Regions from separate parts of the Variovorax sp. 38R genome, predicted to be linked through region 2. Evidence: riboswitches for the same ligand, from Rfam matches in the RefSeq annotation. Region 2 holds a riboswitch; the other holds the start of a gene.
What was found. A riboswitch is a leader RNA that binds a small molecule or an ion and turns the genes downstream of it on or off. The one in region 2 is predicted to bind glycine.
Positions count from the first base shown of each region.

Region 1 (3,397 bases), 2.0 Mb from region 2:
TAATGCACCATGAGCGCGCCGATCTGCTGCGCGGCCTCGGCCACCACGCCGGGCGAGGTGGCGTTGAGCTTGCGCGCAAAGTCGGGCTCGCTCTCGGCCTTGTCGACGGCGGTGTGTGCGGCGGCATTGACGATGACGTCAGGGCGCACGGCCAGCACCGTCTCGGCCAGCTGCTCGGGACGGCTGAAGTCGGCGTGGAAGTCGGTGCTGTCGAAATCCAGCGCGACCAGTTCGCCGAGCGGCGCAAGGCTGCGCTGCAGCTCCCAGCCGACCTGTCCGCCCTTGCCAAGCAGCAGCAGCTTCATGCGGCGGCCTTCGCCGTCGTGGCGTCGTACTGCTTCTCGACCCACTCGCGGTACGCGCCGCTTTGCACGTTGCGCACCCACTCGCCGTTCGCGAGGTACCACTCGACGGTCTTGCGGATGCCGGTGCCGAAGGTCTCGGCGGGCTTCCAGCCAAGCTCGGCCTCGAGCTTGCGCGCATCGATGGCGTAGCGGCGGTCGTGGCCCGGGCGGTCCGTGACGTAGGTGATCTGTTCCTTGTACGGCTTGCCGTCGGCGCGCGGGCTCAGCTCGTCGAGCAGCGCACACACGGTGTTGACGATCTCGATGTTGGGCTTCTCGTTCCAGCCGCCGACGTTGTAGGTCTCGCCGAGCCGGCCGGCTTCGAGCACGCGGCGGATGGCGCTGCAGTGGTCCTTCACGTAGAGCCAGTCGCGCACCTGCATGCCGTCGCCGTACACGGGCAGGTTCTTGCCAGCCAGTGCATTGACGATCATCAGCGGGATCAGCTTCTCGGGGAAGTGGAACGGGCCGTAGTTGTTCGAGCAGTTGGTGGTGACCACCGGCAGGCCGTAGGTGTGGTGCCAGGCGCGCACGAGGTGGTCGCTGGCGGCCTTGCTGGCCGAGTACGGGCTGTTGGGCTCGTACTTGTTCTCTTCGGTGAAGGCCGGGTCGGTCTTGGAGAGCGAACCGTAGACCTCGTCGGTCGACACATGCAGGAAGCGGAAGGCCGCCTTCTGGTCGGCCGGCAGGGCGTTCCAGTAACCGCGCACCGACTCGAGCAGGCGGAAGGTGCCGAGCACGTTGGTCTGCACGAAGTCTTCCGGTCCGTGGATCGAGCGATCCACGTGCGATTCCGCGGCAAAGTTCACGACTGCGCGCGGTTTGTGTTCGGCCAGCAGGCGGTCGAGCAGCGCGCTGTCGCCGATGTCGCCTTGCACGAAGACGTGGTTCGCGTTGCCCTTGAGCGATGCGAGGGTCTCGAGGTTGCCTGCGTAGGTCAGCTTGTCGAGGTTCACGACGGGCTCGTCGCCCTGCGCGATCCAGTCGAGTACGAAATTGGCGCCAATGAAGCCTGCGCCGCCGGTAACCAGGATCATGGAGTCCCTCGCCTGTAGAAAAAAGTTTGCTTTACGGAAAATTAACAGTCAATTATCCCATCGGCGTGACCTGCGGATGTACAGGGCTTGGCCGGCTTGCGGGGCCCGCCTACAATCACAAACAATTGCAGGAGAGCGGGCCTCACGGAGGCCCTACCGAAGGCGCAAACTCCCATAAACGCTCAGGTCGGCCCGACGAAGTTCCAAGTGCAAACAAGGAACATCGGCAAGGGGTCAGTACTGCACTCATCGATACAGCCGTCTGGAGAGCCGCCACGCCATGTGGCGCACCGAAGGAGCAAACCCGCTGCGGGTGCAGCAGGGTGAATCTCTCAGGTACCGAGGACAGGGGGAGCGGCAACTTGGACATCGGTCGTCCGGTTGCTTGCTATTGGTTCAATAGCACTCCACGCCCGCCGTTCAAGCGCTGCAAACTCAAAGGTACTTGCAATGCGTGTGATCGTTCTTGGCGCCGGCCTGCTCGGCGTGACTTCGGCCTATTACCTCCAGCAACTCGGTCACGAGGTGACCGTGATCGATCGGCAGGCCACCCCGGCCGCCGAAACCAGCTTCGCCAACGGCGGCCAGATCTCGGTCAGCCATGCCGAACCGTGGGCCAATCCGAGCGCGCCGTTGAAGGTGCTGCAATGGCTCGGCAAGGAAGATGCGCCGCTGCTCTTCCGCATCCGCGCCGACATGCGCCAGTGGCTCTGGGGTCTGCAGTTTTTGCGCGAATGCACCCCCGCGCGCACCCGCCACAACATCGAACAGATCGTGCGTCTCGGTACATACAGCCGGGAAATGTTGCAGCAATTGCGTCGAGACACCGGCCTGAGCTATGACCAGCGCACGCAGGGCATCCTGCACTTCTATACGACGCAGAAAGAATTCGACGGCGCCCTCAAGCCTTCCGAGCAGATGCGCGCCCTGGGCTGCGAGCGCCTGGTCATCTCGGCCGACGAGGCCATCCGGATCGAACCCGCCCTCGCCCACATCCGCCCGCAACTCGCCGGCGCGACCTACACCGCCGAAGACGAGTCGGGCGACGCCAACCGTTTTGCGCGCGAGCTCGTGAAGCTGGCCGAAGCGGCCGGCGTGAGGTTCCTCATGAGCCACACCGTGACCGCGCTGCGCGAAGCCGGCGGCAGCATCGACCACATCGAGGCGACCGACAACGAAGGCCGCTTCCAGCGCATCCGCGGCGACGCCTTCGTGCTCGCGATGGGTTCGCTGAGCCCGCTGTACGCCGCGCCGCTGGGCATCCGCCTGCCGATTTACCCGGCCAAGGGCTACTCCGTGACGCTGCCCGTGAAGGACGCATCGAAGGCCCACCAGGTCTCGCTGACCGACGACGAATACAAGCTGGTGTTCTCGCGCTACACGTCCGAGTCGGGCGACCGCCTGCGCATCGCCGGCACGGCCGAACTCAACGGCTACGACCGCGACCTGAACCGCGTGCGCTGCGAAGCGATCGTGCGACGCGTCGAAGAACTCTTCCCCGGCGCCGGCGATACCGAGCGCGCGCAGTTCTGGACCGGCCTGCGCCCGGCCACGCCGAGCAACGTGCCGCTGATCGGCAAGACCAAGCTGCCGAACCTGTTCCTCAACACGGGCCACGGCACGCTCGGCTGGACGCACGCCTGCGGCTCGGGCAAGTCGATCGCGCGCATCGTGAGCGGGCTCGCGCCCGAGGTCGACTTCGCGTTCGCCGGCATGCCGGCGCCCGCGCCGCGCGCCGTGCAGCCCGCACTGGGCTGACACGACACGCACCCTCGGGTCACGCCTTGAACGTGACCCAGGGCTTGAGTCGCACGGCGCAGCGGATGAGCCCTGCGCTTTCCTGCGCGTCGATCACCGCGCCGATCGGCTTGTAGGCCTGCGGCGCCTCTTCGATGCGGCGCTCCTCGCGCAGCGTCACGCACTGCCAGCTGGCGTCCGCATCATCAGGTGCAGGCCGCATCGCGCGCACTTCCTGCCGCCGCATGCGCCGACCGGCGCCATGGCTGCACGACCACA
Region 1 covers NZ_CP062121.1:498,846-502,242, reverse strand. The annotation lists gene rfbD (dTDP-4-dehydrorhamnose reductase) at 1-305, opposite strand, end outside; gene rfbB (dTDP-glucose 4,6-dehydratase) at 302-1,381, opposite strand; glycine riboswitch at 1,500-1,589, shown strand; glycine riboswitch at 1,634-1,740, shown strand; gene IG196_RS02170 (D-amino acid dehydrogenase) at 1,832-3,139, shown strand; gene IG196_RS02165 (RtcB family protein) at 3,159-3,397, opposite strand, start outside.
Region 1: linked by a shared signal. The riboswitch ahead of IG196_RS02170 (D-amino acid dehydrogenase) and the one ahead of gcvT (glycine cleavage system aminomethyltransferase GcvT) in region 2 are both predicted to bind glycine.

Region 2 (3,397 bases):
CTCCAGGCCGGGCAGCGCACGCTCAGCCAACGTGAGCGCGCCCTGCTGCTCATGGCCGACGGCCGGCGCTCGCTGACCGACTTCAGTCCGCTGTTCCCCAGCCGCGTCGAGGCCGAGCAGGCGATCCAGGGGCTGATGCAGCGGGGCTACCTGCAGGATGCGCGACCGGTCGTCGCTCAACCTGCGCCGGCCCCCACGCCCGTCCCGGCGGCCGAGCCGATCCAGGTCGCCACGTCGGCCGACAGCTTCGACGGCAAGCGCTCGCTGGCCACCACGCGCATGTTCCTGTTCGACATCTGCGAGCGCATGTTCGTGCGCCGCGACCCGCGCTTCGCCAACCAGATGCGCGACGCCCTGCGTGAGGCGCGCGACCGCGAGGCCATGCTCACCATCGCCGCGCTCATGCTCTCCGAGATCGAGAAAGCCGCCGGCCCCGAGCGCGCCGACTCGCTGCGCGAGCGCATCGACAAGCTGCTGCCGCTGGCCGAAACCGTGCACTGAACCTGGCGGCCACGGGTCGCCATCCCTCAACCAGGGGACGCGGGCCCCCGGGGCTGCTTGCTAGAACCCAACTCCCAAAACAAGGAGGTTCAGCATGCCAAATCCGCAGAGCTATCACTTCACGCTTCCCAAGTCGAGACGACCGGGCGAAGTCTCCCTCAACGAGCCCTGGTACCCCGGCGTCCAGCCCTACTGGCCGACGTGCACCACGAAGCGGTCGGTCGATCCGATCATGGGCATCACCACGGTGGTCATCCATGCCACGGCCGGCGGATCGTCTTCCGGCGCCATCTCGGTCATGAAAAAACCGACGGATGCGGCTTCGTTCCACTGGCTGGTTCCCGATGAGGACGAACCCCAGCACGGTGAACTCGTCTGGGCCTGCGTGCCGGAGGCGCTCGCGGCATGGCACGTGCGCAATGCGGCCTCGCACCCCGATGTGAACGACGGCGCCAAGCGCGTCAACCACTGGTCGCTGGGCATCGAGGTCGTGAACAAGCAGAAACTCGACCCCTTCTCCGACTGGCAAGTCGAAATCACGGCGCGCATCGTTCGCCACTGCTGGGCCAAGTACCCCAACCTCGCCCACGTGGTCTCGCACGCCAAGCTGGACCCGGATCGCCGCACCGATCCGGGCACCTTGTTCGATTGGGAACGGTTCAAGCACCTGGTGCTGAATGGCGAGGCCGATGCCATTCCCGTGGCGGTCGCTTCCGCCAAGCCGCTCTCCCAACTGAGAGCGTCCCAGGCGCTGGGGTGCTGCCACACCTGAGGCCCCCACGAGCACTTCGACACCAGCCCCGGCCCCGCGATCCACTACACTCGCCGGGTCAGGAGAGAGCCCCGCGCGACGGGGCCGCCGAAGGCGCAGGGGTTCCCCGAACGCTCAGGCAAAAGGACTGACAAGACGCCGGCAACCACCGGCGTTTCCTTGCTGGAGAGAGGCCGTGGCATTGCATGCGGCCCACCGAAGGAGCAAACCCCGATCGTGGGGCGAATCTCTCAGGTAAAGCGGACAGCAGGGGTGGCCCATGGCGTTGCAGCCATGGATTTCGACTGCCCCTTTGGAGTGCCCCGTGGCTGCTTCTTCCGCTTCCTCCGACGCCCAACTTCTCAAGACACCGCTGTACGACCTCCACGTCGAGCTGGGCGCCCGCATGGTGCCCTTTGCGGGCTATTCGATGCCGGTCCAGTACCCCGCCGGCCTGATGGCCGAGCACAAGCACACGCGCGATGCGGCCGGCCTGTTCGACATCTCGCACATGGGCCAGCTGCGTCTCGTCGGCCCCGACGCCGCCGCCGCCTTCGAAACCCTGATGCCCGTCGACGTGGTCGACCTGCCCGCCGGCAAGCAGCGCTACGGCCTGCTGCTGAACGACGAAGGCGGCATCCTCGACGACCTGATGTTCTTCAATGAAGGCCACGGCTCGATCTTCGTGATCGTGAACGGCGCCTGCAAGGTGGCCGACATCGCCCACATCCAGGACAAGATCGGCGCGCGCTGCGAAGTGCAGCCCCTGCCCGACCACGCCCTGCTGGCGCTGCAGGGCCCGCAGGCCGCGGCCACGCTGGCACGGCTGTCGCCCGGCATCGAACGTTTCGTGTTCATGACCGGCGGCGCGGTGCAGATCGGCGGCATTGCCGCTTTCGTCACCCGCAGCGGCTACACCGGCGAAGACGGCTTCGAGATCTCGGTGGCCGGCAAGGACGCCGACGCCCTCGCCCGCCTGCTGCTCGCGCAGCCCGAAGTGAAACCCGTCGGCCTGGGCGCGCGCAACTCGCTGCGGCTCGAAGCCGGCCTGTGCCTGTACGGCAACGACATCGACACCACCACCACCCCGGTCGAAGCCTCGCTCAACTGGGCGATCCAGAAGGTGCGCCGCGCGGGCGGCGCGCGCGAAGGCGGCTTCCCGGGCGCAGCCAAGGTGCTGGCCCAGCTGGCGGCCGTCGCCTCGGGCGCGGCCGGCCACACCGACCACGAGACGCTCACGCGCAAGCGCGTCGGCCTGGTGGCGCTGGAACGCATTCCGGTGCGCGACGGCACGCTGCTGCAGTCGCTCGAAGGCCATGACATCGGCACCGTCACCAGCGGCCTACTCGGTCCCACGGCCGACCGCTGCGTGGCCATGGGCTACGTGGCCGCCGCCTTTGCCGAACCCGGCACGCGCGTGCAGGCCATCGTGCGCGGCAAGCCGGTGCCGATGGAGGTGTCGACGATGCCTTTCGTGCCGACGCGCTACTACCGCGGCTGACCACCACTGAACACCGCAGACCCGGCTAGGCTCTGCACCCCGATTCCATTTTTTCCACGAGGAGTTTTTTCATGAGCATCAAATACACCAAGGACCACGAATGGGTGGCGGCCGAAGGCGGCGCCGCCACCGTGGGCATCACCGTGCATGCGCAGGACGCGCTGGGCGACGTGGTGTTCGTCGACCTGCCCGAAGTCGGCAAGACCTTCGCACAGGGCGAAGTCGCCGGTGTGGTCGAGTCGGTCAAGGCCGCCGCCGATGTGTTCATGCCCGTGTCGGGCGAGATCACCGAAGTGAACGAAGCGCTGCGCGCCGACCCGTCGCTGGCCAACAGCGACCCGCTGGCCTCCGGCTGGTTCTTCAAGGTCAAGCTGAGCGAGCCCGCACAGCTCGACGCCCTGCTCGACGCAGCGTCCTACGACAAGTTCGCCGCCGAGTCCTGATCCGCTGAGTCTTCAGCCACCTTCGTTCCTTCTTCCCCCGAGCCCTCACCGCCATGCCGATTCCCGCCCTTCCCTCTTTGCAAGCCCTGGAGAACGCCGAAGAATTCCTCGCCCGCCACATCGGCATCGATGCAGCGGACGAGGCGCGCATGCTGCCGGTGATCGGCTCGGAAACGCGCGCGGAGCTCATCGACGGCATCG
Region 2 covers NZ_CP062121.1:2,530,484-2,533,880, reverse strand. The annotation lists gene IG196_RS11475 (hypothetical protein) at 1-501, shown strand, start outside; gene IG196_RS11470 (N-acetylmuramoyl-L-alanine amidase) at 800-1,273, shown strand; glycine riboswitch at 1,323-1,409, shown strand; glycine riboswitch at 1,426-1,530, shown strand; gene gcvT (glycine cleavage system aminomethyltransferase GcvT) at 1,578-2,753, shown strand; gene gcvH (glycine cleavage system protein GcvH) at 2,825-3,196, shown strand; gene gcvP (aminomethyl-transferring glycine dehydrogenase) at 3,250-3,397, shown strand, end outside.